One region of the Micromonospora sp. CPCC 206060 genome, then DNA from elsewhere that is predicted to be linked to it. Evidence: predicted binding sites of a transcription regulator. Region 1 holds the regulator's gene; the other holds the start of a gene.

What was found. The regulator HrcA, encoded in region 1, represses chaperone genes, less so after heat shock. The targets are predictions, from matches to a motif close to GGTTNGCACNCTCNNNNNGAGNGTGCNAACC.
Region 2: the regulator HrcA is predicted to act here: its motif matches at 10,878-10,908, upstream of groL (chaperonin GroEL).

The regions. Positions count from the first base shown of each region.
Region 1 is NZ_JBAKHU010000001.1:435,474-451,168, forward strand. Features, by position in the region: gene V6U90_RS01975 (FAD-dependent oxidoreductase) at 1-88, shown strand, start outside; gene V6U90_RS01980 (snapalysin family zinc-dependent metalloprotease) at 195-767, shown strand; gene V6U90_RS01985 (serine hydrolase domain-containing protein) at 845-2,227, opposite strand; gene V6U90_RS01990 (histidine triad nucleotide-binding protein) at 2,304-2,654, opposite strand; gene V6U90_RS01995 (SDR family NAD(P)-dependent oxidoreductase) at 2,721-3,482, shown strand; gene V6U90_RS02000 (16S rRNA (uracil(1498)-N(3))-methyltransferase) at 3,499-4,233, opposite strand; gene dnaJ (molecular chaperone DnaJ) at 4,392-5,531, opposite strand; gene hrcA (heat-inducible transcriptional repressor HrcA) at 5,656-6,678, opposite strand; gene V6U90_RS02015 (DUF4870 domain-containing protein) at 6,911-7,615, shown strand; gene hemW (radical SAM family heme chaperone HemW) at 7,682-8,905, opposite strand; gene V6U90_RS02025 (enoyl-CoA hydratase family protein) at 8,925-9,743, shown strand; gene V6U90_RS02030 (hypothetical protein) at 9,826-10,680, shown strand; gene V6U90_RS02035 (phytanoyl-CoA dioxygenase family protein) at 10,896-11,807, shown strand; gene V6U90_RS02040 (MOSC domain-containing protein) at 12,100-12,738, opposite strand; gene V6U90_RS02045 (carbohydrate ABC transporter permease) at 12,823-13,671, opposite strand; gene V6U90_RS02050 (carbohydrate ABC transporter permease) at 13,668-14,651, opposite strand; gene V6U90_RS02055 (sugar ABC transporter substrate-binding protein) at 14,648-15,695, opposite strand, start outside.
Region 2 is NZ_JBAKHU010000030.1:24,736-40,430, forward strand. Features, by position in the region: gene V6U90_RS19185 (aminotransferase class V-fold PLP-dependent enzyme) at 1-93, shown strand, start outside; gene V6U90_RS19190 (FUSC family protein) at 190-1,341, opposite strand; gene V6U90_RS19195 (FAD-binding oxidoreductase) at 1,532-2,932, shown strand; gene V6U90_RS19200 (glycerol-3-phosphate dehydrogenase/oxidase) at 2,985-4,799, opposite strand; gene V6U90_RS19205 (S8 family serine peptidase) at 4,995-7,496, shown strand; gene V6U90_RS19210 (GNAT family N-acetyltransferase) at 7,606-8,532, shown strand; gene V6U90_RS19215 (hypothetical protein) at 8,659-8,943, shown strand; gene groL (chaperonin GroEL) at 9,065-10,687, opposite strand; gene V6U90_RS19225 (cold-shock protein) at 11,600-11,803, opposite strand; gene V6U90_RS19230 (GNAT family N-acetyltransferase) at 12,108-12,644, shown strand; gene paaN (phenylacetic acid degradation protein PaaN) at 12,697-14,370, opposite strand; gene V6U90_RS19240 (hypothetical protein) at 14,482-15,015, shown strand; gene thrC (threonine synthase) at 15,150-15,695, opposite strand, start outside.

The DNA.
Region 1 (15,695 bases):
CAACTACGGGCACGGGGGCGCCGGGGTGACCCTCGGCTGGGGCTGCGCCGACGAGGTGGTCGATCTGCTGTTCGGTCGGGCCGGTTGATCACGTTCCGACATATCAGATCAACCACCAGAAATACATCTGCCATTGATGTATGCGAATACATAGACTCTTGCCATCCGCCGTCCCCCGGATTGGAGAGTCAGCCATGTCCGCACGTAGGCTCCACCGCCTGCTGGCCACGCTGGTAGCCGGTGCCGTCGCTGTGATCGGTGCACCGTTCGTCAGCGCCTCCCCGGCGCTCGCCGCCCGCACCATCTGCTACGACACCAGCCAGGCGGGTTCCTTCGCCAGCACCGCGCACAGCGCGGCCTCCATCTGGAACAACTACACCGACAACATCACCATGTCGAACTGCGGTACGCACCTGCGGATCTACCAGATCTGGGGCGGCGGCTCGTACGCCGTGCGCACCAGCCTGGGCTACGGCCGGGTCTACATCGACACCTACCAGGCCCAGCAGTACAGCCCGCTGCGGATCATGACCCACGAGATCGGACACATCCTCGGGCTGCCGGACAACTACAACGGCCAGTGCTCGCTGCTGATGTCCGGCGGCAGCGCCGGCACGAGCTGCACCAACCCGTACCCGGCAGCGTCCGAGGCCGACCGGGTCGACCAGTTGTTCGCCGGCACCGCCCGGACGACCGACGCCAACACCAGCACGGTCTTCCAGGGCAGCTGGCCCGCCCCGGCCCCGGCTGCGGTACCGGTCGGCTGACCACCGCACTCCACCCCCACGACCGGGGGCCGGCGACCCGCCGGCCCCGGTCCACGTCAACCCGGGTCCGGATCCGGTCAGGCCGGGTCGGGGCGGCGGAAGTCGTACCCCTCGAAGGTCTGCTGCTCGCGGGTGAACCGGTAGGTGGCCCAGTGCATCCGGACCACGGTCCCCCGCTCGTCCCGGGTGAGCCGGAGCAGCTCGCCGACCTCCCGGCCGGAGACCGTACGCAGCACGTCCGGCCGGTCCGACAGCGGCGCGAAGACCGCCGGCGGCTTGCCGGCCGGGTCCTGGGCACCCCGGGCCCGCAGCGCCCCGTCCCGCCAGCAGAAGACGTACTCGAAACCCTCGCCCCACCAGCGGCCCAGCAGACCCCGGTACGGCTCCGGAGCGGGCTCTCCCGGCGTCCAGGGCACGACGTCGGCCGGATCGTGCTCGGCGGCCTCGGCGAGCAACCGGTGCGACAGGTCGAAGACCTCGGCAGCCGTACCGGACGAGCCGAGTACCGCGCACCCCATCGCCGCCGGCGTGCCGGACCCGCCGCGCCGGCCGTACACGCTGGCCAGGAAACCGGGCATCGCCCCGTCGTGCCCGACGTGCACCACCCGCTCCCCCTGCGGAACGAGGATCAGTCCGAGCCCGGAACCGGCGCCCCAGACCGTCTCGTCGGTGACCGTCAGCGGCCAGCGCATCTCGTCCAGGGTGGTCGGGGCGAGCACCCGGCCCTCGGGATCGAGGGCGGCGGGGTCGGCCAGGAACGCCGCCCACCGGGCCATGTCCGGTGCGCTGCTCCACAGCTGCGCGGCCGGCGCCACCGCGCCGAAGTCGGTGGGTGCCTCGGCCCGGACCTGGTCGGAGTACGCGTCCACCAGGAAACCGGTCGCGGCCGTCGGGCCCGGGTGCCCGGTGGTGGCGGACAGGCCGAGCGGTACCAGCACCTTCTCGGTCAGCACCTCGGCCCAGGTACCGCCGCGCAGCCGGCCGACCAGGTGACCGAGCAGAGCCAGGCCCAGATTCGAGTAGTGGAACCGGCGGGCCGGGGGCAGTACCCGCTCCACCCGCCGCAGGTCGGCGACCAGCTCGTCGGTGTCCGGCGCGCGCAGGGTGTCCCAGACGTCGCCGTGCGGCTCGCGTTGCAGGCCGGCGGTGTGCGACAGCAGCCGCCGGACGGTCAGCTCACCGTGCGCCGGCAGGTCCAGGTGCCGCCCCACCGGGTCGTCCAGGTCGAGCAGTCCGTCGTCGCGGCACTGGAGCACCAGTACCGCGGTGAACGTCTTGGTGACCGAACCGATCCGGAACGGCGTGTCGACGGTCAGTGACTGGTCGTTGCCGGTGGTGCCGACCACCTGGCTGAAGAGTGGACGGTCGGCGCGGTGCAGCGCCACGGAGAGGGCGGGGATGCGCCCCTCGGCCTGTACCTGCCGGGTCAGGCGGTCCAGCCGCCGGTTCACCTCGATCATGGGCTAACTGTAGGGATGTTAGGAAGGGCCCCTTCCGCTACCGAAAGCGATAAGAAGGGGCCCTTCCTAACCTGCGTCAGGTGGCGAGCATCGGGCCGAGCGGCGCGCCGCCGAGCAGGTGGACGTGCGCGTGGAAGACCTCCTGGCCGGCGTACCGGCCGGTGTTGAAGATCATCCGGAACCCGTCGGCGCCCAGCCCCTCGGCCTCGGCCACCACTGCGGCGGTAGCCAGCACCTCACCGGCCAGGCCCGGGTCGGCCCCGGCCAGCGCCGTCACGTCCGCGTAGTGCTCCTTCGGGATCACCAGGACGTGTACCGGCGCCTTCGGGCCGATGTCCCGGAACGCCAGGGTCCGGTCGGTCTCCCGGACGATGGTGGCCGGGATCTCCCCGGCAACGATGCGACAGAACAGGCAGTCAGTCTCCACCCCGGAATGCTAAGCGGCCCGCCTTCCCCCGGCCGGAACCGACCACCGGCAGGGCATGATGGCGACGTGACGGGACGAGCGGTACTGGTGACGGGCGCCTCACGTGGGATCGGGCGGGCGGTGGTGGCGGCGTTCGCCGCGAGCGGGGACCGGGTGGCCATCCACCACCGCGACTCCGCGCCCCTGGCCGAGCAGCTCCGCGACTCGCTGCCGGGCGAGGGCCACCTCGTGGTACGCGCCGACCTGACCGACCCGGACGCGGTACGCGCCATGGTCGACGGGGCGGCCGACCGGCTCGGTGGACTGGACGTGCTGGTCAACAACGCCGGGGTGTACGGATCGGCGAACCGGCCGCACCCGGTCTTCGACATCCCGTACGAGCAGTGGCAGCAGCAGTGGCGGCACGTCGTGGACACCAACCTGATCGGCGCGGCGAACGCCTGCTGGTGCGCCGCCCAGCACATGCGCCAGCGGGGCGGGCGGATCGTGAACGTCTCCTCCCGGGGCGCGTTCCGGGGCGAGCCGGACCAGCCGGCGTACGGGGCCAGCAAGGCGGGGCTGAACGCGATGGGTCAGTCGCTCGCGGTGGCGCTGGCGCCGTACGGCATCGCGGTGGCCACGGTCGCCCCCGGTTTCGTGGAGACCGACATGACCAACGAACACCTCAAGTCGCCACGGGGCGCGGAGATCCGCGCGCAGAGCCCGTTCAACCGGGTGGCCCGGCCGGCGGAGATCGCCGCTGCGGTGCACTGGCTGGCCTCGCCGGAGGCGGAGTGGGCGTCCGGCACCATCGTCGACCTCAACGGCGCCTCGTACCTGCGTAGCTGAACGGCTGCCTGACAGGTCACCAGCGGCCAAGGCGGGCGGAGAGCACGGCCAGCGCGGCCACCCCGGCGGTGGAGGTACGCAGCACCGACGGACCGAGGCGGACCGGCCGCCCACCGGCCACCCCGAAGGTGGTCAGCTCGTCCGGGGTGATGCCCCCCTCCGGGCCGACGACCAGCACGATCTCCCCGGTCTCCGGCAGGTCGACGGTGGCCAGCCGGTCGGTGGCCTCCTCGTGCAGGACGAAGGTGGCGGCGGCCCCGGCGATCCGGCGGGCCACCGCCGACGTGGACTCGTCCGGCGACCCGGCCACCACCGGCAGCCACGGCCGGCGGGCCTGCTTCGCCGCCTCCCGGGCGGTGGCCACCCACTTCTCCCGGGCGCGGGCACCCCGCTCACCCCGCCACTGCACCACGGAACGGGCCGCCGACCAGGGGACCAGCTCGTCCACCCCGACCTCGGTCATCGCCTGCACGGCCAATTCGCCCCGGTCGCCCTTGGCGAACCCCTGGACCACCACCAGTCGCGGTACGGGCGCGTCGGCGTACCCCCGGGAGGTGACGGTCAACTCCAGGCTGCCCCGGCCGACGGCGGTGACCACGGCGGTCGCCGTGCCACCCCGGCCGTCGGCGAGCAGCAGCTCCTCGCCGACCCGGAGCCGCTGCACGGTGGCGGCGTGGTGGCCCTCCGGCCCGTCGAGGGTCAGGGTGTCGGCGGTCGGCAGCGGGTCGACCAGGAACAGCGGTGCGGACATCAGGTCAGGCTAACCGGCGCCCCACGGGCCGCCCCGGGGACCGGGCAGCGGACCGCCCCGAGGCCGGGACAAGCTGCGGACCACCGGGGACCGGGCAGCGGACCACCGGGGCCGGGGCGCCCCGGCCCCGGACGGAAGCCGGGGCCGGGGCGGCCGGTTCAGCCGTGACCGTTGAACGCGTCCCGCATCCGGGAGAAGAAGCCGCCCTGCTTGGTCAGCTCGGCGACCTCCTCGCCCCGGGTCTTGGCGAACTCGCGCAGCATCCGCTCCTGCTCGGCGTCGAGCTTGGTCGGGGTACGCACGTCCAGGTGGACGTAGAGGTCCCCGCGCCCGGTGCCGCGCAGGTGCGGCACCCCCCGGGCCCGCAGCCGCAGGGTGGATCCGGGCTGGGTACCCGGCTTGACGTCGACCGGCTCCTCGCTGTCCAACGTCTTGATGGTCAGCCGGGTACCGAGCGCGGCGGCAGTCATCGGGACGGTGACCCGGCAGTGCAGGTCGTCACCCTTGCGGGAGTAGACGTCGTGCGGCCGCTCGTGGATCTCGACGTACAGGTCACCGGCGGTGCCACCGCCCGGGCCGACCTCACCCTGCTGGGCGAGCCGGATCCGCATCCCGTCCTCCACGCCGGCCGGGATCTTGACGGTCAGCGAACGGCGGGTCCGGACCCGGCCGTCCCCGGCGCAGGTCGGGCAGGGGTGCGGGATCGTGGTGCCGTACCCCTGGCAGACGGTGCAGGGGCGGGCGGAGACAACCTGGCCGAGGAAGGTGCGCTGCACCGACTGCACCTCGCCCCGACCACCGCACGCCTCGCAGGTGGCCAGGTGGGTGCCGGCAGCGGTACCGGCGCCGGTGCAGGTGGTGCAGAGCACCGCGGTGTCGACGGTGATCGGCGCCTCCACCCCGAAGGCGGTCTCGTGCAGGTCCAGTTCGAGGCGGAGGATCGCGTCCGCGCCGGGCCGGGTACGTGGACGCGGCCCACGCGAACCGGCCGCCCCGCCGAAGAAGGCGTCCATGATGTCCTGGAACCCGACGAACGGGCCGGCGCCACCCGGCCCGCCCGGACCGGCACCGCCGCCACCCGGCGCAAGCGGGTCACCACCCAGGTCGACCATCTGCCGCTTCTGGTCGTCCGAGAGAACCTCGTACGCGGCGTTGATGTCCTTGAACTTCTCCTGGGCCTCCGGGTCCGGATTGACGTCCGGGTGGTACTGGCGCGCCAGCTTGCGGTAGGCGCGCTTGATCTCGTCATCGGAGGCGTCCCGGCTGACGCCGAGGATGCCGTAGTAGTCCCTGGCCACTGCGTTCCGTGTCCCCATGTCTGTCTCGCGTTACGCCCCGCGGTCGTCGGGTGCGGCTCTGGTCAGTACTGCGCCTGGTCGGGTGGTGCGCCTGGTCAGTGGTGTGTCCATCCTGCGCGCCCGGTCAGTTCTGCGCCAGCAGCTCGCCTACGTAGCGTGCCACGGCGCGTACGGTGGCGATCGTCCCGGGGTAGTCCATCCGGGTGGGCCCGAGGACACCCAGACCGCCGACGATGGTGCGCCCCGGCCCGTAGCCGGTACTCACCACCGAGGTGCCCCGGAGGTTGTCGATCTCGTTCTCGTCGCCGATGCGGACCCGGGTCGTGCTCGGCTCCACCTCCCCGATCAGCTTGAGCAGGACGACCTCCTCCTCCAGCGCCTCCAGGATCGGACGGAGCGATCCCTGGAAGTCGAGCAGGCCACCCCGGGCCAGGTTGGCGGTGCCGGCGAGGGCGATCCGCTCCTCGTGCCGTTCGACCAGGGTCTCCAGCAGCACGGTGGCGAGGGTGGTCATCGCCGGCCGAAGCTGCGGGTTGACCTCCTCGACCAGGGCCTGCACCAACGGCGGGGTGTCGGCGAGCTTGGTGCCGCCGAGCTTCTCGTTGACCATGCGCCGCAGGTCGATCACGTCGTCGGCCGGGATCGGCGCGGGCAACTCGACCAGCCGCTGCTCGACCCGGCCGGTGTCGGCGATCATGACCAGCATCAGCCGGGTGGTGGAGATCGGGACCAGTTCCAGGTGCCGCACCGAGGAGCGGGCGAGGCTGGGGTACTGCACCACCGCGACCTGCCGGGTGAGCTGCGCCAGCAGCCGGACCGTGCGGTGTACGACGTCGTCCAGGTCGACCGCGCCGACCAGGAAGCGCTCGATGGCCCGGCGCTCCGCCGGGGTGAGTGGTTTGACCCGGGAGAGCCGGTCCACGAAGAGACGGTAGCCACGGTCGGTGGGCACCCGGCCGGCGCTGGTGTGCGGCTGCCGGATGTAGCCCTCCTCCTCCAGCACGGCCATGTCGTTGCGGACCGTCGCCGGGGAGACCCCGAGCTGGTGCCGCTCGACCAGGGCCTTGCTGCCGACCGGCTCCTGGGTGGCAACGTAGTCCTCGACGATGGCGCGCAGGACGTCGAGTTTGCGGTCGTCGAGACCCATCCGCTCCACCTCCCCGCCCTGCGATGCGACCCGCCGGGACGCTCTGGCACTCGACTGTAGCGAGTGCCAGTCTACGTCGGCGTGGCCGGAACGCGCGATCATCGAATCCGTCAGACCCACGTCACCGGCTGTCGGCGTGACGTGCGGTCATGCCCCGTCCGCTGCCCGATCACCCGGGCGTACTGTCCGGTACGCGCTGGCGTGGGTGGACCCGGGAACCTACCGTGACCCCATGACTGAACCACCTCGCCCTCCCTCCTGGGGCGATCCCGGCTCGACGCCCCCGGAGCCCCCGTACGGCGGGTCCGGGTACGAACCTCCGACCGCCCCGCTCCACGGGCACGAGCCGCCGACCGCTCCGGTCTCCGGCGGTGACCCGTCCCCCGGCGGGTACCCCCCACCCACCTCCGGGGCGGGTGGCTATCCCCCACCCGGCGGGTACCCACCCCCCGCCCCCGGCGCGGAGAGCTACCCGCCCCAGGGTGGCCAACCGCCGCAGGGCGGCTACGGCGCACCCGGTGGCTACGGCACACCGGGTGCCGGCTACCCGCCAGCCGGTGGCTACCCCGGTGGCCCGGCGCCCGCCGGGTTCGCCAACAACGACGAGAAGACCTGGGCGCTGGTCGCGCACTTCGGTGGCGCCGCCGGCATGTTCCTCGGTGCCGGGACGGCCGGCTGGATCGCCCCGCTGGTGGCCCTGCTCGCCAAGGGCAGCCAGTCGCCGACCGTACGTGCCCACGCGGTGGCCGCGCTGAACTTCCAGCTCGTCTGGTCGATCGTCGCGGTGATCGGCTGGGTGCTGGCCTGCATCCTGATCGGTTTCCTGTTCGCCATCGGCGCGATGGTGCTCGGCATCATCTTCGGCGTCGTCGCCGGGCTGAAGGCCAACGAGGGGCAGTTCTACCGCTATCCGATGTCGGCCAACCTGGTCAAGTAGACCGGTCCGCGCCGGCCGGCCCGGTCGTTCGTGACAGGCCGGACCGGCCGGCGCCACCGGGTCGGCTCAGGGCAGCAGGTCGCGGACGACCGCGTCGGCGAGCAGCCGCCCGCGCAGGGTGAGCACCGCCCGGCCGGCGGCGTACTCCGCCGCGTCCAGCAGGCCGGCCGCCAGGGCGTCCGCCGCACCGGCCCGCCCCGCCCCGTCGAGCGTGTCCAACGGCAGCCCGGAGGCCAGCCGCAGCCGCAGCATCACGTCCTCCATGTGCGCCTCGGCCGGCGAGAGCAGCTCCCGGGCCTGCCCCGGGGACTCCCCCACGGACAGCCGCTTCGCGTACGCCGACGGGTGCTTCACGTTCCACCAGCGCACCCCGCCGACGTGGCTGTGCGCCCCCGGGCCGAGGCCCCACCAGTCGCCGCCGGTCCAGTAGAGCAGGTTGTGCCGGCACCGCCCGGCCGCCGTGCGGGCCCAGTTGGAGACCTCGTACCAGGCGAAACCGGCCGCACCGAGGGCGGCCTCCGCAGCCAGGTAGCGGTCGGCGGCCACGTCGTCACTCGGGTACGGCAGCTCGCCACGCCGCATCCGGGCGGCCAACCGGGTGCCGTCCTCCACGATCAGGGCGTACGCGCTGACGTGGTCGACACCGGCGGCGACGACCTCGGCGAGCGAGCCGGCGAAGTCCTCCGTGCTCTCCCCCGGCGTGCCGTAGATCAGGTCCAGGTTGACGTGCGCGAAGCCGGCTTCCCGGGCCTCCCGGGCGGCCTCGGTGGCCCGGCCGGCGCGGTGCTGCCGGTCGAGGATCGCGAGTACACCCGGCGCGGCCGACTGCATACCGAGCGAGATGCGGGTGTAGCCGGCGGCCCGCAGCGCCCGCAGCGAGGCGGGGGTGACCGACTCCGGGTTGGCCTCGGTGGTCACCTCGGCGTCGGCGGCCAGCCCCCAGGTGCGGTCGATGCCGTCCAGGATCCGGCCCAGGTCGTCCGGGCTGAGCAGGGTGGGGGTACCGCCGCCGACGAAGACCGTGTCGACCCGGGGCGGCGGATTGTCCCCGAGTACCCGCCGGGCGAGCGCCAACTCGGCCAGGACGGTGTCGACGTACTCCTCCCGGCTGGCCCCACCGCCGAGTTCCGCCGAGGTGTAGGTGTTGAAGTCGCAGTAGCCGCACCGGCTGGCACAGAACGGCACGTGCACGTACACCCCGAAACCCCGCTGCCCGACCGAGGTCAGCGCGGTCGGGGGCAGCGCACCGTCGGTAGGTACGGGTTCACCATCTGGAAGCACGCCGGGCATGGCCACTAGTGTGCCCGGCATGACCTCTCCGGACGCGCTCGTACGGGTCGCCACCGCCAACGGGGTGACCACGCTCACCCTCGACAGCCCGCACAACCGCAACGCCCTCTCCACGCCGCTGATGACCCAGCTGCTCGACGCGCTGGCCACGGCGGTCGCCGACGACGCGGTGCGGGTCGTCGTGCTGGACCACACCGGCCCGGTGTTCTGCTCCGGCGCCGATCTCAAGGAGACCGCTGCGGCGTACGCCAGCGGGACCGTGCCGGCCGGGATGCTGGCCGACGTGCTGGCCGCCATCTGGGAGTGCCCGAAGCCGGTGGTCGCCCGGGTCGCCGGGCCGGCCCGGGCCGGCGGGCTGGGCCTGATCGCCGCGGCCGACCTGGCGATCTGCGCCGAGGAGGCGACGTTCGCCTTCACCGAGGTACGGATCGGGGTCATCCCGGCGGTCATCTCGGCCACCGTGCTGCCCCGGCTGCATCCGCGCGCGGCGGCCGAGTTCTACCTGACCGGGGAGACCTTCGACGGTTCGCAGGCCGCTGACATCGGGCTGGCGACCCGGGCCGTGCCGGAGGAGGAACTGGACGAGGTGGTGGCCGGGTACTGCGCCGCACTGGTCCGGGGTGCCCCCGGCGCGCTGGCGGGTACCAAGGAGTTGCTGCGCCGGCCCGCCTCGACCGATCTGCGGGCCGAACTGGCCGACCTCTCCGCCATCTCCACCCGCTACTTTCTCTCCGAGGAGGGCCGGGAGGGGGTACTGGCGTTCCGGGAGAAGCGACCGGCCCGCTGGGTGCCGACGGCGGACCGACCGGCCGGCGCCGGAGTATCGACGGCGGACTGACGCCCCGGCGCGCCGGGGCCACTTCTTCCTCGGGCCCGTTCTGGCGGTGGGGACGTACGCTGGTCGAACTGTCGAACAGGGGGTGCGGGTGCGGACTCGGGCAATCGTGGCGGCGGGGGTCGTGGTCGTCGTTCTCGTCGGGCTCGGTGTGTTTGTCCTCGCCCGGCAGTTCGGTCACCGGTTGCCGCTGCCGCTGGCCAGCCGCACCTGCACGGTCGAGGCGGACGGCCGGGTCGACCTGAACCCGGAGCAGATGGCGAACGCGGCGACCATCGCCGCGATCGGGGTCAAGCGCGGGATGCCGGAGCGGGCCGTGGTGGTGGCCCTGGCCACCGCGTTCCAGGAGTCCGGTCTGGAGAACCTCTCCGGCGGGGACCGGGACTCCATCGGGCTGTTCCAGCAGCGGCCCAGCCAGGGTTGGGGCACGCCGGAGCAGATCCAGGACCCGAGGTACGCCACCAACAGGTTCTACGCGGCGCTGAAGAAGGTGCGCGGCTGGGAGGACATGCGGGTCACCGACGCCGCGCAGAAGGTGCAGCGGTCGGCGTTCCCCGAGGCGTACCAGAAGTGGGCGGACGAGTCCGAGGTGCTGGCCCGGGCGCTGCTCGGGGACGCCACCGGGGCGGTCGCCTGCACGGTGACCAGGACACCGGCGATGCGGGGGGACACGGCGGCGGCGGCACTGACCCGGGGGCTGACCCTGGACTGGGGCCTGAAGGCCACCGCGATTAACCTGGCCGGGCTGAGCGTGCCGGTGAGCGACAACCGGGCCGGTTGGCGGTACGCGCACTGGCTGGTGTCGCACGCGGACGACCACGGGGTGAAGCGGGTCCGCTTCGGCGACTTGGAGTGGACGGCAGCGGACGGTGACTGGACGCGGGTCTCCGGATCCGGTTCGGTGGCCTCGGTGGTCGCCGAGGTCTTCGCCGACACCTGAGGTAAGGGCTGGATCTCCCTACCAGCAGTCACTGAACAATTCGGCAAACCAGGACAATCTGCACGGACGGCGGCGCCCATCTCACCAAGGGTGATCAATTCGTTCCCTGGCGTCTGATCCGACGCGCCACACGCTCGGCGCGGCCGAGCCGGCTGCCGAGCGTCACGTTACGATCGGCAGCCTGTGCCCGAGAGGCTTACACGTCATGGGGAGGGATGGACGCGGTGTTCGATTACGGCGGCCGGACCGGTTACGAACCGATCAGCGACACTGACCGCAAGGAGTTTCACGAGCAGGGCTTCCTGCTGCTCCGCAACGTCCTGACCGAGGACCACCGGGCGGCCCTGGAAGCCGCCGTGGACCGGGTGTACGCGGAGGAGCAGGCGGCCGGCCGGACCACCAAGGACGGCACCCTGCACCTGCTGGGCTTCCTGGAGCGCGATGAGCTCTTCGGTGACCTGCTCACCCACCCCATCGCCTTCCCGTACATGTGGGGGCTGGCCGGGTGGAACATCTACACCCACCACAACCACCTGGACGTCACCCCGCCGGCCGCCGAGCCGGAGAAGCCGTACTGGGGCTGGCACCAGGACGGGTACCGGCAGAACTCCGACCCGGAGACGATGGACCCGAACCTGCCCCGGCCGATGTTCTCGCTGAAGGTGGCGTACGTCCTCTCCGACCTGTCGGAGAACGGCCGGGGTGCCACCAAGGTCATCCCGGGCAGCCACCTGTGGAACTCGCTGCCCCGCCCGGCGGACACCACGGTGCACAACCCCGACCCCGAGGGCACCGTCGAGATCACCGCCAACCCGGGTGACGCGTTCATCTTCGACCGCCGGCAGTGGCACAGCCGCTCGACGAACCTGTCGACCATCACCCGCAAGATGCTCTTCATCGGCTACACCTACCGGTGGATCCGCCCGCTGGACGAGCTGCACATCGACTCCGACGGCGAGTGGTGGGCCAACCGCACCCCCGTCCAGCGCCAGCTCTGCGGTGAGGGTACCCACACCGCCAACTACTGGGGCATCAACTGGAACGGGTACGTCGACGACGAGATCCCGCTGCGCAAGGAACTCAAGACGCGCGGCCTGCTGGACCGCAACATCCCCTGGCTCCGCTGAGCAGGTAAGGAAGGGCCCCTTCTTAACGCTTTCGGTAGAGGAAGGGGCCCTTCTTAACACCCGCCGTCCGGTCGACGTGATGCGCCGGCCGGTCGGCGTCGTGCTGCCGGGACCATCGGCGCCACGGGCGGCGTACCCGATGACTGGCGGACGCTGCCCGGCGACCCGCCGAAGTCCTGTTTGAAGGCCTGTTTGAAGGCCGGGAGAACCCGGGTCGCGGCAACAGCCGGTGCCGGACTGACCGGCCCATCGGACTGACCGGCCCACCGGGACTGACCGCCGGATACGCCGGCTACTTCGCGCCGAGCCGCCGGCGGGCCTTGTCCCGGATCTCCTCGGGCAGTTCCGGGGCGAGCAGTAGCCGGGGCAGCAACGCGGGCTCGCTGGTCAGGGCACGGAACGTCGCGCCGAGGGTCAACCCGTGCTCCGGCCGGTACGTCACCTCGACCGGGTCCCCCGCACCGACGTCCCCGTCCTGCACCACCCGCAGGTACGCCCCGGGGACGCCCCGCGCGGTGAACCGCTTGATCAGGTCGGGTACCCCCCAGTAGCCGGCGAACGTGCGGCACGGCAGGCGTGGCTGGGCGACCTCCAGCACGGCTGAGCCGATGGTCCAGCGTTCCCCGATCACCGCGCCGGTCACGTCGATGGCCTCGGTGGTGATGTTCTCGCCGAGGCCGCCGGGCGGGATGTCCCGCCCCAGATCCCGCTCCCACCAGGCGGTGTCCTCTTTGGCGTAGGCGTAGACCGCCTTGTCCACCCCGCCGTGCACGGCCCGTTCGCCGACGAAGTCCCCCTCGACTCCGTCGGCCCGCAGCACCACCCGGCCGTCGGTCGGTCGCTTGTCGATGCCACTGAGCCCGCTGGGATCACCGGCCCAGTCGGCCCGGGTCACCACCGCGAGGTTCACCGAGAGCAGTCTGCCCGTCATGCCGGACACCGTACCTTTGGCGGAACTGTTAGGAAGGGGCCCTTCCTCTACCGAAAGCGATAAGCGGGGGCCCTTCCTTACACCTCAGCCCTTGACGGCGCCGGAGACCAGTCCGGAGACCATCCGACGCTGGACCAGCACGAAGAAGATGATGACCGGGACGGTGAGCAGGGTGGAGGCCGCCATGACCGATCCCCAGGCGGTGTCGTCGCGGCCAAAGAAGAACGTCATCGCGACCGGCAGCGTGTAGCGGTCCTGGTCGTTGATGAAGGTCAGCGCGAAGATCAGCTCGTTCCACGCGGTGATGAAGGAGAAGATGCTGGTGGCCACGAGGCCGGGTGCCACGAGCGGGAAGAGGATCCGGCGGAAGGTCTGCGCCCGGCTGGCCCCGTCGATCGCGGCGGCCTCCTCCAGTTCCTTCGGTACGGCGGCGACGAAGCCGCGCAGCATCCAGACCGCGAAGGGCAGCGAGAATCCCAGGTAGGTCAGGATCAGGCTGGGCAGCGTGTTGTAGAGGCCGAGCCGCTGGATCATCAGGAACAGCGGGATGACCAGTGCCTCCAGCGGGATCATCTGCACCACCAGCAGCATGATCAGGAACGAGGTCCGCAGCCGGAACCGGAACCGGGCCACCGCGGTCGCGGCGAGCAGGGCGACCAGGCCGCTGAGCAGTACGGTGGCCGCCGCGACCAGGGCACTGTTGAGGAAGAAGTCGACGAAGGTCACGCCGGGGATCAGGTCCCCGGTGAGGATCTCCCGGTAGTGCTCCAGGGTCGGGTTGGCCGGTACCGGCCGGGGGGTGGTGGAGAAGATCTCCCGGTTCGGCTTCAGCGAGGTGGAGATCATCCAGTAGACCGGGAACGCCGCGAAGAGCGCGACCAGCAGGCCGGCGCCGTTGAGGGCGACCCGCTTGACGGCTGCGGCGCGCTTCACGATTCCTCCTGTCGGAGCACCATGCGGACGTAGAACCCGGTCACCACGAGCAGGATCAGGGTGAGGATCACCGCGATGGCGGCGCCCAGGCCGTACTTGGGCGGCGGCGAGAACGCCGACGCGTACGAGTAGATGGAGAGCATGTACGTGGTCCGGTCCTGGGTGCCGCCGGCCAGCGCGAACTGCTGGGTGAAGACCTTGAAGTCCCAGATCGTGGAGAGCACGATCAGGATGCCGAAGACCGGGCGGAGCAGCGGGAAGGTCACCTTCCAGAACACCTTCCACGGGCCGGCACCGTCGACCCGGGCCGCCTCGTGCAACTCGCTCGGTACGCTCTTGAGCCCGGCGAGCACGCTCACCGCGATGAACGGGAACGAGTGCCAGACCACCACCAGGGTGAGGATCGCGAAGAAGAGCAGCGGTGAGTTGAACCAGCCGTAGCCGGTCCAGTCGGCCCGGCCGAACAGCGCCGTGGAGAGCCCGTCGGGCAGCGCGTTGAACAGCCAGGTGACCAGGCCGCTGGTGTCGTCGAAGATCCACTTCCAGACGATGGCGCCGGTCAGGGCCGGGGTGGCCCAGGCCAGCATCACGCAGGTGCCGACGAAGGTGGCCATCCGGGTGCCGAGCCGGTTGAGCAGCAGTCCGACCAGGGTGCCGAGGACCATGGTGAGCAGTACGTTGGCCACCGCGAAGAGCACCGTGTTGCGCAGCACCGTGTGGAAGAACGGGTCGCCGAGGATCTCGGTGTAGTTGGCCAGTCCGACCCACGGCCACTCGCGGTCACCGCGAAGCTGGCGGACGTTGTTCAGCTTGAAGAAGGACATCGCCACCACCTGACCGAGCGGCCAGAGCAGGAGCGCGGCGATGATGACGAGACAGGGCAGGAGCAGCAGGTACGGTAGGCGGTCCACCGGGCGGCGCCGCCGCGCGGGGGTCTCCCGCGCGGCGGACGCCTCCGGCGCCTCGGTCAGCGTGGTCACTTGGCGTTGAGGATGCTTTCCATCTCACCGGCCGCGTCGGCGGTGGCCTTCTCGACCGTCTTCTGACCCTTCATGACCGAGCTGTTCATCGCCTGGGTCACCGTCTTGGTCCGGCTGACCTCGACCCACTTCGGGGTGAGCGGCGTGAGCTTGGTGTTCTGCATCGTGGTGGCGAACGCCGCCATGATCTTGTCATTGGCGTAGCTGCCGCCCTGGACCAGGTCCTGGTAGACCGGGAAGAAGCCGAGGCTGCTGGCGAACTTCGCCGAGTTCTGCTTGTTGTTCAGCACGGTCAGGTAGTCCCAGGCGAGGTCCTGGCGCTTGCTGTCCTTCCAGACGGCCAGGTCGGAGCCACCGGCGAAGGCGGGGGCCGGCTTACCGTCCGGTCCGGGGATCGGGAAGGTACCCCACACCTTCTCGATGTCGGGGTTGTCCTTCTTGATGGCACCCTGCTGCCAGCTACCACCGAACGCCATCGCCGCCTTACCGGTGGCGAACTGGGTACGCGCGTCGATCTCGTTCCAACCGGCGGCGGCCGGCGGGGCGACCTTGTGCACGGTCACCAGGTCGGTCCAGAACTTGACCGCCTGCTGCGCCTCGGGGGTGGTGTAGCCGGACTTCCAGGCGTCACCGTTCTTCGTGGCGATCTCGCCACCGGCGGCCCAGAGGAAGGAGTAGAACGGCAGCTCGGAGTTGCCCGGCAGGGCGATGCCGTAGGTGCCGGGCTTCTTGGCCTGCACCGCCTTGGCGGCGGAGACCAGCTCGTCCCAGTTCTTCGGCGGCTGCACGCCGGCCTCGGCGAACCAGTCGGTGCGGTAGTACATGGCCCGGACACCGGCGTACCACGGCACGCCGTACTGCTTGCCGTCGAGCTGGGCGTTCTTCGCCAGGTCAGGCAGGATGTCCTTGCCCTCGGCCCAGCCGGCCATCCGCTCGGTGAGGTCGGCCAGCGCCTCCTGGGCGGCCCAACCCTGGGTCTCGGTGTTGCCCAGCTCGGTGACGTCCGGTCCCTCGCCACCGGCGAGCGCGGCCTGGAACTTCTTC
Region 2 (15,695 bases), on a different contig from region 1:
CTGCCACCGACGGCCCTGCGGGTCAGTCTCGGCCTCGGTAGCACGGCCGCCCAGGTGGACCGGCTGCTCGGGGCACTCGCCACGATCGGCTGATCCGTCGCCACGACCGCCGTCGGCTGACGGTCCACGGTCCCGCCGTCGGCTGACGGTCCACGGTCCCGCCGTCGGCTGACGGCACACGGTCCGCCGTCAGCCGGCCGGCTGGTCGTCGGGGGCACGCCCCTGCTCGCCGGGCGGGCGCGGCGTGTCGCCGAACGCCTGCCGGACCAGCCGGTTGGCCTCGTCCTGGTCCAGACCGCTCGCCTTGATCAGGTCACTGGCGGTGGTCCGGATCTGCGCGATCACCACACTGCCGGAGAAGCCGACCCCCTCCCGATAGGCCCGGCCGGCATGACACACCGCCCGCATGGTCCACTCCCGGGCGTCGTCGGGGTCCTTACCGACCGCGAACTCGTGCCGCAGGACCCGGACCGACTCGGCCAGGCTCCGTACCGCCTCGGACATCGCCTCCGGGATCGGCTCCTCGTCCTCGATCAGGGTCACCGCCCGCCGGATCAGGGTGCCGCTGTTCCGCATCGCCCGGTCGACCGGTTCGGCCGCCTCCGCGTAGTGGGTCAACGCCTCGCGCCGGTGCCACCGGGCCGGGGAGATGGTGGTGGTCTCCTTGGCCCCCTCGATCGCCTCGGAGAACGCCTCCAGCTCCGGCTGGTTGCGCCGCAACCGGTCCAGGGCCCGCTGGCAGCGGGCCGGATCCCGGGCGACCAGCGCCTCCGCCGCCTCGGTGAGCTGGTCGGCGAGCAGGTCCAGCGCCGGGCGGGCCGCCCGGTTGATCACCCGGAGCGGGTTCAGCGGCAGCAGCAGCGCCGTCACCAGCAGGGCGACACCGCCGCCGACGAACGCGTCAACGAACCGGGGGAATTCGAGATCCGCCACCGACGGGCTCAGCGTGACGATCAGTACGGCGGTCGCCGCAGCCTGGATCACGATGGCGACACTGCCGCCCAGAAAGACCGCGACGACGATGGCGAGCAGGACCACCACGCCGAGCTGCCAGGGTCCCGTCCCGAAGAAGTAGATCAGAATGTCGCCGATCAGCACCCCGAGCGCCACTCCGATGATCAGCTCGACGGTCCGCCGCATCCGCTGCCCCACCGACGCGGCCAACGTGCCGACCGCCGAGATCGGCGCGAAGACCGGCTGCGGGTTGTTCAGCAGTTCGTGGGCGGCGGTCCAGGACAACGCGGCGGCGAGCCCGGCCTGCAACGCGAGCACCCAGGCCATCCGGACCGCGTGGAGCCGCTCCCGCAGGGTCGCGTGCCCCCGGTGCCGCAACTGGGCCATCACCGCCGCCAGCCGCTGCCGATCCCGCGCGTCGGCGTACCGCTCGCCGGGGCGCCCCGGCGGATCGGTTGACGCGTCACGGCCTGCGGACATGGGCCGGACTACCCGCCGTACCCGGGGTGAATCCTCCGGATCGGGACGGATCGGCCGGCCTGGTCGCCCCGACTGAGCCGGGTCTAGCCTCGGCGTCATGGCCGCCACCCCGATCCTCGCCGACCTGCGTGCCGCCCTCGGCGACGCCGCCGTGATCATCGACCCGGACCTGATCCGGGGTTACCGCCGCGATGAGGCGGACCTCTGCGCCGCCGGTACCCCGCTGGTGGTGACCCGGCCGCGCAGCACCGCCGAGGTGGTCGCGGTGGTCCGGGCAGCAGCCCGGTACGGCGTACCGGTGGTGCCGCAGGGCGCGCGGACCGGCCTGGCCGGCGCGGCCAACGCGGTCGACGGCGCGGTGGTGATCTCCCTGACCGCGATGGACCGGATCCTGGAGATCGACCCGGTGAGCCGGATCGCCGTGGTGCAGCCCGGGGTGGTCAACGCCGCGCTCGCCGCCGAGGTGGCGAAGCAGGGGCTGCGCTACCCGCCGGACCCGGGTTCCTGGGAGTCGTCGACCATCGGCGGCAACGTGGCCACCAACGCGGGTGGGATGTGCTGCGTCAAGTACGGCGTGACCACCGAGTACGTCCTCGGCCTGGAGGTGGTGCTCGCCTCCGGCGAGGTGCTGCGCACCGGCCGGCGTACCGCCAAGGGGGTCGCCGGGTACGACCTGACCCGCCTCTTCGTCGGCTCCGAGGGCACCCTCGGGGTGATCACCGAGATCACCGTGGCGCTGCGGCCCGCCCCGGAGGAGTCACTGACCCTGGTCGCGGTCTTCCCGTCCACCGCCACGGCCGGCTCGGCGGTGGCCGGGATCGCCGCCCGGGGTCTCACCCCGAGCCTGCTCGAACTGCTCGACCGGACCCATCTGCGGGCGATCGAGGCGTACCAGCCGATGGGGTTGCGGACCGACGCGGCGGCGCTGCTGCTCGCGGCGGCGGACACCGGCAGCCGGGCGGCGGACGATCTCGCCCTGATCGCGGCGGCGTGCGAGGCGGCCGGCGCCGACGAGGTCTACGCGGCCACCGACGCGGTCGAGGCCGCCGCCCTGTTGCAGGCCCGCCGGCTGGCCCACCCGGCGATGGAACGCTTCGCCGCGCAGACCTACCCGGACGGCAACGGCGGCCTGGTCATCGACGACGTCGCGGTACCGCGCGGTGCGCTGGCCGCCCTGCTGGACGGGGTGGCCCGGGTCGCCGAGCGCTGCGAGATCCCGATCGGGGTGGTCGGGCACGCCGGGGACGGCAACATGCACCCGAACATCGTGGTCGACCGGGCCGACCCGGCCAACCTGGACCGGGGCCGCCGGGCCTTCGACGAGATCATGGAACTGGGCCTGTCGCTCGGTGGCACCTGCACCGGCGAGCACGGGGTGGGGCTGCTCAAGCGGGAGTGGCTGGCCCGGGAGATCGGCCCGGTGGGGGTCCGGGTGCACCAGGCGATCAAGGCGGCACTCGACCCGACCAACCTGTTCAACCCCGGCAAGGTGCTCTAGCCCGCGGCGCTGCCGTTCAGCCGGCTGCACCTCGACCGCCGGGCGGGACGGGTCAGTGGCTGGAGGGCAGCGGCGTACTTCCCGGCTCGACACCCCGGTCGGCGGCGAGCCCGCGCACGTCCGGTACGCCGAGCCGGGCCGCGTCCGCCGCGATGTCGTCCGGCATCTGCTCCGACTGGCGTTCCGCCTCGACCCGCGCCCGGTAGTGCTCCACCTCCCGGGCCCGGGTCACCGCGTCCCAGCCGAGCACCGCGCCCATCAGCTCGGCGGCGTGCCCGGCCGACTCGGCACCCCGGTGGGCGGTCTCGAACGAGATCCGCATCCGACGGGTGAGCACGTCGTCCAGGTGCAGCGCCCCCTCGGCGCGGGCCGCGTACGTCACCTCGGCGGCAAGGTACTCCGGGGCGCCGACCAGCGGCGCGGCCTGCAACGGGTCCGCCGCGATCAGGGCGAGCAGTTCCAGGGTCAGGTTGCCGTACCGTTCCAGCAGATGCTCCACCACCCCGACCGGCATCCCGTGCCGGCGGGCCAGGTCGGCCCGGTCCCGCCACAGCGCCGCGTACCCGTCGGCGCCGAGCAGCGGCAGGTCGGCGGTTCGGGACGGGCGTCCCCCACCGAGCCGGCGGACCGCCCGGTCCACCACGTCGGAGGCCATCACCCGGTACGTCGTGTACTTGCCACCCGCCACCAGCAGCAGCCCGAGCATCGGCTCGACCACGGCGTGCTCACGGGACAGTTTCGAGGTGGAGTCCGAGTCTCCGGAGAGCAGTGGCCGGAGCCCGGCGTACACCCCCTCGATGTCGGCGGTGGTCAGCGGCCGGTCGAGCACCGCGTTGACCTGCGCGAGCAGGTATTCGATGTCCCGCGCGGACGCTGCCGGGTGGGACCGGTCGAGCTGCCAGTCGGTGTCCGTGGTGCCGATGATCCAGTGCCCGCCCCACGGGATGACGAAGAGCACCGACGTGGCGGTACGCAGGATCAGCCCGGTCTCCCCGGTGATCGCCGAGCGGGGCACCACCAGGTGCACCCCCTTGGAGGCGCGCACCCGCAGCCCGGGGCGGAGCCCCACGTCGTTGAGCATCCGCGACATGTCGTCGCTCCACACGCCGGTCGCGGCGATCACCGTGCGGGCGCGTACCTCGAACTCGGCGTCCGGGGAGCCGGCGGGCGCCTCCAGGTCCCGCACCCGGACCCCGGTCACCTCGCGGGCCTGGCGGAGCAGCCCGACCGCCCGGGCACTGTTCACCACGGTCGCGCCGAGGCTGGCGGCCGTCCGGGCCAGGGTCACCACCAGCCGGGCGTCGTCGACCTGCCCGTCGTGGTAGCGGATCGCGCCGGACACCGCGTCGGAGCGCAGGCTCGGGAAGACCCGCCGGGCCCCCTCGCGGGTCAGGTGCCGGTGCAGCGGCATCCCCCGGCCGCCGCCGAAGACACCGGCGAAGACGTCGTACATGGCGACGCCCGCCCCGTAGTAGGAACGCCGCCAGAACCGGCCGGGTACCGCGCGCACCCCGTCACCGGCCGGCAGCGGCACCAGGATCGGCACCGGTCGGACCAGGTGCGGTGCGAGCCGGGTGGCGAGCAGCCCACGCTCGGTGAGCGCCTCGTGGACCAGCCCGAACTCCAACTGCTCGAGGTAGCGCAGCCCGCCGTGGATCAGTTTGCTGGACCGGCTGGACGTGCCGGCCGCGTAGTCGCGCGCCTCGACCAGCGCGACCTTCAACCCCCGGGAGGCAGCGTCCAGGGCGGCCCCCGCCCCGGTCACCCCGCCTCCGATGATCAGTACGTCGAAGCGCTCGGCCCGCAACCGGCGCAGGTCGGCTGCGCGCCGGGCCGGGGAGAGCTGACCGGCGATGGCTCGGGACACATTCGGGTCACGCACGTGTCCACGGTAACCGCCACCCCGCCCCTCTTGCCGATCATGGAGTTGTGGTGCCCCATAAATGCCGTACATGGCACTAAATCCCCCACCATAAGTCCATGATCGACGGGCGGTGGAGCCTCCCAGCCGGTACGGGTGCACACGACGCCCGGGCCGGCGCTGCGCCGTACTGTGCTCACCATGCAACCCGGTCCCTCCGACGTACCGCCGCCTCCGCCTCCACCGGGGCCGCCGGGACCACCGGGGCTGCCGGCCGGGCCGGCGCCGACCCGCGCCCACCCCCTCCTGGTGGTGGCCACCGCGCTGCTCGGCTGCTGGACGGTGGCGGTGACCATCGGCGCCCAGGGGTACAGCTGGCTGTTCGAGCAGAGCCTGCTCATCTCCGGGCAGGACCCCACGCAGTGGCAGGGGCCACCGACCGACGCACTCAACACGGTGCTGGTCGCGTTCCCCGCCGGGCTGCTGGCGGTGCTGCCCCGGTCCGCCGGGATCCGCGCCGCCGGCCGGGTGTGGTTCACCGGGGCGCTGCTGCTCGCCGCACTCGACGCGCTACGGGCCGTACCGGTCGGACAGCACGAGCTGTACCTGGCCGCGCTGACCGCCACCGCCGCCCTGGCCACCCTGGTGCTGCACCTGCTGGCCGCCCGACGCCGGGGCGGTGGGGCCGACGGCCGGGGCGGTGGGGCCGATGGCCGGGGCGGCGCGGTCACCGGGGCCGCCGACAGTCGGAGCCGGGTACGGCTGCTCGCCATCGCCGCCGGATCGCTGCTGGTGCTGCCCTGGGCCCTGATCGGTGCGCTCGGTGGCGTGCTGGAGACCCTGCTGGCCGTCCTCGCCGCCGTGGCCCTCGGCAACCTGGCCTCGGCCCTGCTCAACCGGTCGTTCTGGGCCGGGTACGGTCTGCCGGCCGGCGTGTCCCGCCCCCGCCCGGTACGGCTGGTGGTGCTCGGTGGGCTGGTCGCCGGGGTGGCCCTGCTGCTCCTGGCCGCCGGCAGCGGGCAGAGCGGCACACAGCTCGCCGCCCTGCTGATCGTCCCGCCCACCGCCTTCACCATCGCCGCGCTCCACCAGCTCTCCGCCACCACCGTCGGCCCGGCCGGCGGTACCCCGGTCCGCTGGGTCACCGGGCTGGCTCTGCTCGGGCCGCTCGCCTTCGTGGACCCGGAGGAGATCACACTGGTGCTGGCCGCCAGCCGGGACGTGCCGTACTGGACGGTTGTGGCCACCGTCGGCGGGCTCCTCGGCGCGCTGCTGCTCGGCCTCGGGACCGGGATCACCGCCGGCCGGGCCACCGCCCGGCTCCCCCGCCGGGGCACGGCGATGGTCCTCGCGCTCAGCACCGTACTCGTCACCGGCGCCGGGTACCTCGGCCCCGGCCAGCCCGGAGTGCACGGCGAACGGCTCTTCGTGGTCCTCACCGAACAGGCCGACCTGACCGCCATCGCCGGCCACCGCCCCGGGCAGCTCGACCGGGACACCCGGGCCGCCGAGGTGTACCGGCGGCTCGTCGAAACCGCCCGGCGCACCCAGGCCGACCTGCGCCGCGACCTGGACCGGCTACACCTGTCGTACACGCCGTACTACCTGGTGAACGCGGTGGAGGTCGCCGGCGGGCCGGAGGTGCGCGCCTGGCTGGCCCGGCGGCCGGAGGTGGCCCGGGTACTGGTCGGTCAGCGGGTACGCCCGCTGCCCGCCCCGGCGCCCACCAGCCGGGGCGACGCCGACGCACCGACCACCCCACCCTGGAACCTGACGATGATCGGCGCGCCCCGGGTCTGGTCCGAACTCGGGGTGACCGGCGCCGGAATTACCGTGGGCGGCTCCGACTCGGGCGTCGACGCGGCCCATCCGGCCCTGACCGCCGGATTCCGGGGCGGCGACGACTCCTGGTACGACCCGTGGGAGACGACCCGGACACCGGGCGACCGGAACGGGCACGGCACCCACACCCTGGCCAGCGCGGTCGGTGGGCGCAACGTCGGGGTGGCGCCCGGCGCCCGCTGGACCGGCTGCGTCAACCTGGACCGCAACCTCGGTAACCCGGCCCACTACCTGGACTGCCTCCAGTTCATGCTGGCCCCGTTCCCGGCCGGCGGGGATCCGTTCACCGACGGCCGCCCGCAGCGGGCCCCGCACGTCCTGACCAACTCGTGGGGCTGCCCGCCGATCGAGGGCTGCGACGACGACGTGCTGCGCCCGGCCACCGCCGCGCTGGACGCGGCCGGCATCTTCGTGGTGGTCGCCGCAGGCAACACCGGACCGGACTGCGGGTCGGTTGACGCCCCGCCCGCGATCTACGGTGACGTCCTCGCCGTCGGCGCGATCGACGCCGCCCGCCAGGTGGCCGGCTTCTCCAGCCGGGGACCGACCGCGTCCGGGGCGACCAAACCGGACCTGGTGGCGCCCGGCGCGGACATCCTCTCCGCCATGCCGGGTGGCGGATACGCCGTCCAGAGCGGCACCTCGATGGCCACCCCGCACGTGGCCGGGGTGGTCGCCCTGATGTGGTCGGCCAATCCGAAGCTGATCGGGGATCTGCAGACCACCCGACGACTCCTGCGGGAGACCGCCTACCCGGTGACGCCGCCCTCGGGCGCTGACGCGTGCGGTACGCCGGAGGAGAGTCGCGGCGCCGGCCTGGTCGACGCGTACGCCGCCGTCCGCGCCGCCCGTGCGGGGTAAGGGTGTTTGCAAGGGCCCCCGCTTATCGCTTTCGGTATAGGAAGGGCCCCTTATTAACAGGGAAGCGTTGCTTCCCGTCGGATCTGCTCATGGCCTATGGTCGGCGACCATGGACCCGGAGATCACCTTCAGCGAGCTGACCGACGACCAGATGCCGGCGGTGACCGCCCTCTGCACCGACGCACTCGACCTGGCGGAGGACGCCGCCGAGGCCGGGGCGATCCTGACCACGCTCCGGGTACGCGCCGTCGCCGACCGGCCGGTGGTCGGCTTCGTCGCGCGGCGGGGCGGTACGCCCGTCGGCCTGGTGATCGGCTCGATCTCCCGTCGGAAGGCGGGTCTGGGCCACGTCGACCTGATCGCCGTCGCGCCGGACAGTCGACGGCGAGGGGTGGGGCGCAGCCTGCTGGTACGCATCGAGCAGGCGCTCGCCGGCCTCGGCGCCACCGAGGTGCTCCTCGCCGGCAACCCGCCCCACTACGCCTGGCCCGGCATCGACGTGCGCTACACCCCGGCGATCTGCACCGCACTCGCTCTCGGGTACCGGCAGGACCGCAAGGCGTGGAACATGACCGCCGACCTGTCGTACCCCGAATCGCCAGCCCTGCGGTCGACGGAGGCGGCGGAGACCCGACTGGCCGGCCAGGGCGTGGTAGTCCGGCGGGCCGAGCCGGCGGACCTACCGGCGCTGACCCGGTTCGCCCGGGAGACCTTCGGCGGGAGCTGGGACGGCGAGTTGGCCAACTCGGTCGATCGGGCGGACGCCGGCTGCCACCTCGCCCTGCGCGGCGGGGAGATCATCGGCTTCGCCGCTTACGGCTCGTCCCGGCCGAGCTGGTTCGGACCGATGGGTACGGCACCGTCTGCGGAGGGCTCCGGAATCGGTGGCGTCCTGTTGCGGCGCTGCCTGGCCGACCAGCGGGCCGGCGGGCACGACCGGGCACAGATCAGCTGGGTCGGCCCGGTGCCCTTCTACTCGGGTAGTGCCGGGGCGCGGATCGAGCGCGTCTTCTTCCTCTACCGCAAGACGCTCTGAAACGTTCGGTCGGGCCGCAATCTGGAAAAACCGGGGTCGCCAAAGAATCGGTACGGGGAACGTTTACCCCTCTTTCCGTCACGCGAGCCGCGGACACCTCCTACCGTCTGGGTGAGGGAGGCAGTCATGGCTGTTGACAAATCCGACGATCTCCGGCCGGCCGGATGGACACCGATCACCGAGTTGCCCGGTGGAGGCCTTTTCGACCGGCTCGACTTCGGTGACGCGACCCGCCACGCGGAATGTGAGGACGCCGACCACTCCTGGCCGGACGGGGCGCTGGTACTGGCGGACGCCGATTCGTCCGGGACGGACGAGCCACTGCAACTCGTGGACGCACCGGTCGAGGTCGGTCCACCAGCGACCGGTCGGCGCCGGGGAAACCGCAGCGGGGCCGGCCAGCGGAACTGACCGCAGCAGGCGGACCGGACGCACCCTCGCCCCGGCGAGGCTCTGGCCACCGGTGCGCCAAAAAGGAACGGGGCGGACCGCTTGCGCGGTCCGCCCCGTTCGGGGCGTTACTGACGTGGACTCAGAAGTCCATGTCCCCGCCGCCCGGGCCAGCCGGGGCAGCCGGGGTCTTCTCCGGCTTGTCCGCCACCACAGCCTCGGTGGTGAGGAACAGGGCCGCGATCGAGGCCGCGTTCTGCAGCGCCGAGCGGGTCACCTTGGCCGGGTCGATGATGCCGGCCTTGAGCAGGTCGACGTACTCACCGTTGGCGGCGTTGAGGCCGTGGCCCGCCTCCAGGTTGCGGACCCGCTCGACGACGACGCCACCCTCCAGGCCGGCGTTGACGGCGATCTGCCGCAGCGGAGCGTCCAGCGCGAGCCGGACGATCTGCACACCGGTCGCCTCGTCGCCCACCAGGTCCAGCTTGTCGAACGCGGTCTTGCCGGCCTGCACCAGCGCGACACCACCACCCGGGACGATGCCCTCCTCGACGGCGGCCTTCGCGTTGCGGACGGCGTCCTCGATGCGGTGCTTGCGCTCCTTGAGCTCGACCTCGGTGGCCGCGCCGACCTTGATGACGGCGACGCCACCGGCCAGCTTGGCCAGGCGCTCCTGGAGCTTCTCCCGGTCGTAGTCCGAGTCGCTCTTGTCGATCTCGGCCCGGATCTGGTTGACCCGGCCCTGGATCTGCTCGGCGTCACCGGAACCGTCGACGATGGTGGTCTCGTCCTTGGTCACCACGACCTTGCGGGCGCGGCCCAGCATGTCGAGGCCGGCGGCGTCCAGCTTGAGGCCGACCTCCTCGCTGATGACCTGACCACCGGTGAGGATGGCGATGTCGGCCAGCATGGCCTTGCGGCGGTCACCGAAGCCCGGCGCCTTGACGGCGACCGACTTGAAGGTGCCCCGGACCTTGTTGACGACCAGGGTGGCCAGGGCCTCGCCCTCGACGTCCTCGGCCAGGATCACCAGCGGCTTGCCGGACTGCATGACCTTCTCAAGGATGGGCAGCAGGTCCTTGACCGAGGAGATCTTGCTGTTGACGATCAGGATGTACGGGTCGTCGAAGACGGCCTCCATACGCTCCGGGTCGGTCATGAAGTACGCGGAGATGTAGCCCTTGTCGAAGCGCATACCCTCGGTGAGCTCCAGCTCCAGCCCGAAGGTGTTGCTCTCCTCGACCGTGATGACGCCTTCCTTGCCGACCTTGTCCATCGCCTCAGCGATGATCTCGCCGACGGTGTTGTCACCGGCGGAGATGGAGGCGGTGGAGGCGATCTGCTCCTTGGTCTCGACGTCCTTGGCGAGCTTGGACAGCTCCTCCGAGACGGCGGCGACAGCGGCCTCGATGCCCCGCTTCAGGGCCATCGGGTTCGCACCGGCGGCGACGTTGCGCAGGCCCTCGCGGACGAGCGCCTGGGCCAGAACGGTCGCGGTCGTCGTACCGTCACCGGCGACGTCGTCGGTCTTCTTCGCGACCTCCTTGACCAGCTCGGCGCCGATCTTCTCGTAGGGGTCCTCGAGCTCGATCTCCTTGGCGATGCTCACACCATCGTTGGTGATGGTGGGGGCGCCCCACTTCTTCTCGAGCACGACGTTGCGGCCCTTCGGGCCGAGCGTCACCTTCACGGCGTCAGCGAGCTGGTTCATGCCCCGCTCGAGGCCGCGGCGCGCCTCTTCATCGAACGCGATCATCTTGGCCATACGGCGTTGTCCTCCTGGACACTCACGGGCCACCCGAGTGTGTGCCCCGGATGGGCCGCCTGATTACGCACCTTCGGACGTCACTACCTGGCGACAATGACGTCCGTCGGCCGGGCCGGACAGCCCGCGACGACCGGCCATGTGCCGGGCACCGTCACCGGTGCCACGGCCGTGGCCCTACCGCCCCGACCATTGGCACTCGCACACCGCGAGTGCCAATGACTTGTTTAGCACTCTCCCCTGCCGAGTGCAAGCACGACCGGCCCGACCGGCCCGTTCGGCGACGACCGCAGGAGGCCCGGAGAGTCGGGGAGGAGCCACCCGCCAGAGACGCGGGGCGGCGCGGTTTCCGCACGTCGAGGGAGATCACGCTTCCCACACCGCATGTCGGCCACGCTTCCCGTACGTCCGGGAAGGGCCGGGCAGAGAATCCGGGAACGGGCAGGGCCGGGCAACCGCCGTAGGGCGCCACGGGCAACGGCAGGCCACCACGCGGGCAGCCTCACGGACGACCAGGTCGTCGGGCATGCCGGACACGACCGGAGACCGACCGGGGTACGGGCGGAGCGGGCCAGCGGCCCGGCGGGAAGGAGCAGCGGGCGGGGAGTGGTGGAGCCCCGTCACGATCGACCGGACCCGGTACCGGATCCGTGGTAGCGCGGGTACTTCCTCGGCAGGACGGCACATTCGACGGGACCGGTTCGCTGGGCGGTCGAGCCCGCACCCGACTTGGTTTACAACCCGGACCCGGTCACGTCGTTGCGGAGACCACGACCGACGGGTGCGACCGCCGGTCGACCGGTACGGTCAGCCGCCGCAGTCGGGAAACCTCCCGCGGCCGGCTGCCACGTCGTACCCCTCTCACGACCGACGTCGTGGTCGGGAAGCCTCGGCGCGGACGCCGAGGGCGCCTCAGGCGATGACGCGAACCCGCTCCGCCTGCGGGCCCTTCTGGCCCTGCGCAATGTCGAACTCGACCCGCTGCCCGTCGTCGAGTGCCTTGTAGCCGTCCATCTCGATCGCGGAGAAGTGGACGAAAACGTCCTGACCGCCGTCGACCGCGATGAAGCCGTAACCTTTTTCGCTGTTGAACCACTTCACGGTGCCCTGTGCCACGGTGCACTTCCTCACTTCGATGGTGCTGGCTGTACGACGACCTCCGGTCGCCACCGGAGGCATCGGGACCACTCGCGGAACCCACCGTCGGGCCCACGAAAATGGCTGACCGAAATCGCACGCTACACGAGGTGTGACGACGGCGCACTACCCCAAACCGGACACACTTCAGCCGTCTCCGACACCAATACACATCGGCGAGCGTCGTTGGGTGTAGGGAGGCCCGCCTATGTCGGCGTACCCACCGACGACACGCTGGTCATTCCGGTTGCCACCGGCCTGCCGGGTGGGATAGGCATCCCCGGTGGAGCAACTGAGGACCGGGGTACCGGTCACACCGACCACCGTCGAGGTACGCCGGATCCGACCGACCGACGCCGCGCGGATGCGGGCGCTGCGCCTGGAGATGCTCGCCGACGCGCCGCTGGCCTTCCTCGAGACCCTCGCGGACGCTGCGGCCCGCCCGCACGCGGACTACGTCGCCCGGATCACGCAGACCTCGACGGGCTGCGGCACCGCACAGTTCGTCGCCGATCCCGGTGGTCGACTCGTCGGCTCGGCCGGCGGTTTCGCCCCGGCCGACGACCCGTCGACCACTCTGATCTTCGGCGTGTACGTCACGCCCTCCTGGCGGGGTGCCGGGGTGCTCGGTCGCCTGATCGACGCGATAGCCGTGTGGTCGCGGGAGTGCGGCCGGCCGGAGCTGATGCTGGAGGTCGTGGTCGGCAACGACCGGGCCCTGCGGGCGTACCAGCGGCTGGGCTTCGTCGACACCGGAGAACGGGTCCCGCACCCGGTGATTCCGGCGCTGACCGAGCTGCGGATGCGCCGACCGTGTTAATAGGGGCCCCTTCCTCTACCGAATGCGATAAGAAGGGGCCCTTCCTTACATCTCAGCTGTGGCGGCGGCTCTGCACCACCCGGAACCGGTTGGCGACGTACGCCCCGTCGGTCAGCGCCGCGTTCGCCGCCGCGTTCGCCCCGCTGCCGTGGAAGTCGGAGAAGGCCGCCGACTGGTTCACGAAGACGGCACCGGTCAGGTTGCAGGACAGGTGCACCCCGACCTCGATCGCAGCCGCCTCGGCCGCGTCGAGCACCTTCTCGTCGGTGGAGTAGACCGCGGCGGTCAACGCGCCACGCTGCCCCACGGTGGCACGGAAGATCTCCAGGCTGTGCGCGGTCGAGTCGGTGCCGACGGCGAACGAGATCGGCCCGAACCACTCCCGGCCGTAGGTGGCCACGTCGGCGGCACCGAGCTTGACGATGGTCGGGGTCCGTACCACCGCACCGGGGTAGGTGGGGTGCTCCAGCGGCTGCGAGGGGAGCACCGCGTCCCCGACCCGGGCGACCTCGTCGAGCCGGGCGAGCACACCGTCGTTGACGATCGCACCGGTCAGCTCGACGGCCCGCGCCGGGTCGCCGGTGAGCTTCGCGACCACGCCGGCGATCCCGGCGGTCACCTCGTCGAAGCTCTTCTGCCCCTGGTCGGTGGCGATACCGGCCGACGGGATCAGGATGTTCTGCGGGGTGGTGCACATCTGGCCGCTGTAGAGGACCAGGGAGAAGCCGATGTTGCGGCACATCCCGGTGAAGTCGTCGGTGGAGTCCACGATGATCGTGTTGACCCCGGCCTTCTCGGTGTAGACCGACGCCTGCCGGGCGTGCGCCTCCAGCCAGTCGCCGTACTCGGTGGACCCGGTGAAGTCGACGATCTTCACGGCCCGGTGCAGGGCCAGGTCGGAGGCGAGCTTCTCGCCGGGCGCCTCGGCGGCGAGCAGCACCAGGTTGGGGTCGAAGCCGGCCTCGGCGAGCACCTCGCGGGCGTACCTCACGGTGATGGCGAGCGGCAGCACCGCACGCGGGTGCGGTTTGACGACGACCGGGTTACCGGTGGCCAGCGAGGCGAACAGCCCCGGGTACGAATTCCAGGTCGGGAAGGTGTTGCAGCCGATGACGAGGGCCACGCCGCGCGGTACCACGTGGAACGTCTTGGTCATCCGCAGCGGCTCGCCCTTGCCGGCCGGCTTCTCCCACTCGGCCGTCCCCGGGTGCCGGGTCATCTCCGCGTACGCGTACGCGAGCGCCTCCAGCGCCCGGTCGAGGGCGTGCGCCCCGCCGGCCTGGAACGCCATCACGAAGGCCTGCCCGCTGGTGGCGTGCACCGCGTTGGCCAGCTCGAAGACGTGCGCGTGCAGCCGGGCGAGGATCTCCAGGCACACCCCGAGCCGGGTCTGCGGGCCGGCGTCCCGCCAGGCGGGCAGGGCGGCGCTCGCGGCGGCCACCAGGGTGTCGGCGTCGGCGTGCGGGTACCGCACGGCCAGGTCGATGCCGAACGGGCTGGCCTCGGTGGACACCCGGTCGTCGCCGCCGGGCTGGTCGAGGGGGAAGTCGGTGCCGAGGTACGCCCGGAATGCGGCCTCGCCCTCGCTCGCGGCGGTCTCGCCGTACACCCGGGGGCTGGGTGACTCGGGATAGGCGGACCAGTACCCCCGCTCCGTGATCGCGGTCAGCGCCCGGGCGAGGGTGTCGGCGTGCTTGGCGTACAGGGGATGCGGGGTCTCCGTCATGCCCGTCATCATGCCGCAGCCGCCGGGCCGGGGGTAAGAGCCGCCGGGCCGGGCCGAGGCAGCGGCGGCGCCCGGGTGGCCGGCCCGGCCAAGTCGTCGCACGCTGGAGGTATGCGACCGTCGCTGCGCAGCACCGCCACCTGGCTCAACGGCACCACCCTGGTCGGGCTCGCGCTCGCCCGCCTGGCGCGGGCCACCGACCGGCGTCGGCTGCCGGGCGGGGTGCTGGTCGCCGGTGGGTACCGGCTGCCGTGGCCGGGACAGGACTGCCTGACCGTGGGCTCGGTGATCCTCAGCCGCCGGCCGGCGGGCTGGCTGCTGCACCCGGACCGGGCCGATCTGCTCGGCCACGAGATCCGGCACATCGGGCAGTACGCGCTGCTCGGCCCGCTGTTCTGGCCGGCCTACTGGCTGGCCTGTGCCTGGTCGTACGCGCTGACCGGCACCTACGGGTGCCGCAACGTCTTCGAGTGCCGGGCCGGGCTGGCCGCCGGTGGCTACCCGACCAACGCGCGACTGCGACCGTGGGCGACCCGGCTGCGCCGGGTGGTCAACCGACGATCGCGGACCACAACGACCGGGGCGGACGAGAGGGAATTTGGTCGGGGGGACGATCGCACAGCGCCTCCGGCGCTGGGTCGTTAGAACCAAGGTCTACGGCGAAACGACCCCCCGCACCGAGCATCTTGCGTCGTCGGGTAACTGACGTCAAGTCCTTACCGGGCGATTTTTCGCCACCTGTGGCAATCTTTCAGCTACCCGACGTGACGAAACGATGCTCAGCCGAGCAGGCCCGCATCCCGGGCGGCGCGCAGCGAGGGCTTGATCCGGTGGGTGGGCCCGACCTGGGTGGCCACCGCGTCCAGGGTCTTCAGACCCTCGCCGGTGTTGAACACGACCGTCTCGGCGTCCGGGTCGAGCTTCCCGGCGGCAACCAGCTTGCGCAGCACCGCGACGGTCACCCCGCCGGCGGTCTCGGCGAAGACCCCCGTCGTACGCGCCAGCAGCCGGATCGCGTCGCGGATCTCGTCGTCGTCGGCGTAATCCATCCAGCCGCCGGTACGACGCACCGCCTCCAGGGCGTACAGCCCGGCGGCCGGGTCGCCGATGTTGAGCGACTTCGCGATGCCGGTCGGCTTGACCGGGGTGATGGTGTCCGTGCCGCCGTGCAGCGCGGTGGCGATCGGCTTGCAGCCGGCCGACTGGGCGCCGAACACCTTCCAGCCGTTGGCCGGCGCCTCGACCAGGCCGATCTCCACCAGCTCGCTGAACGCCTTGTCGATCTTGGTGAGCAGCTCACCGCTGGCCATCGGGATGACCACCTG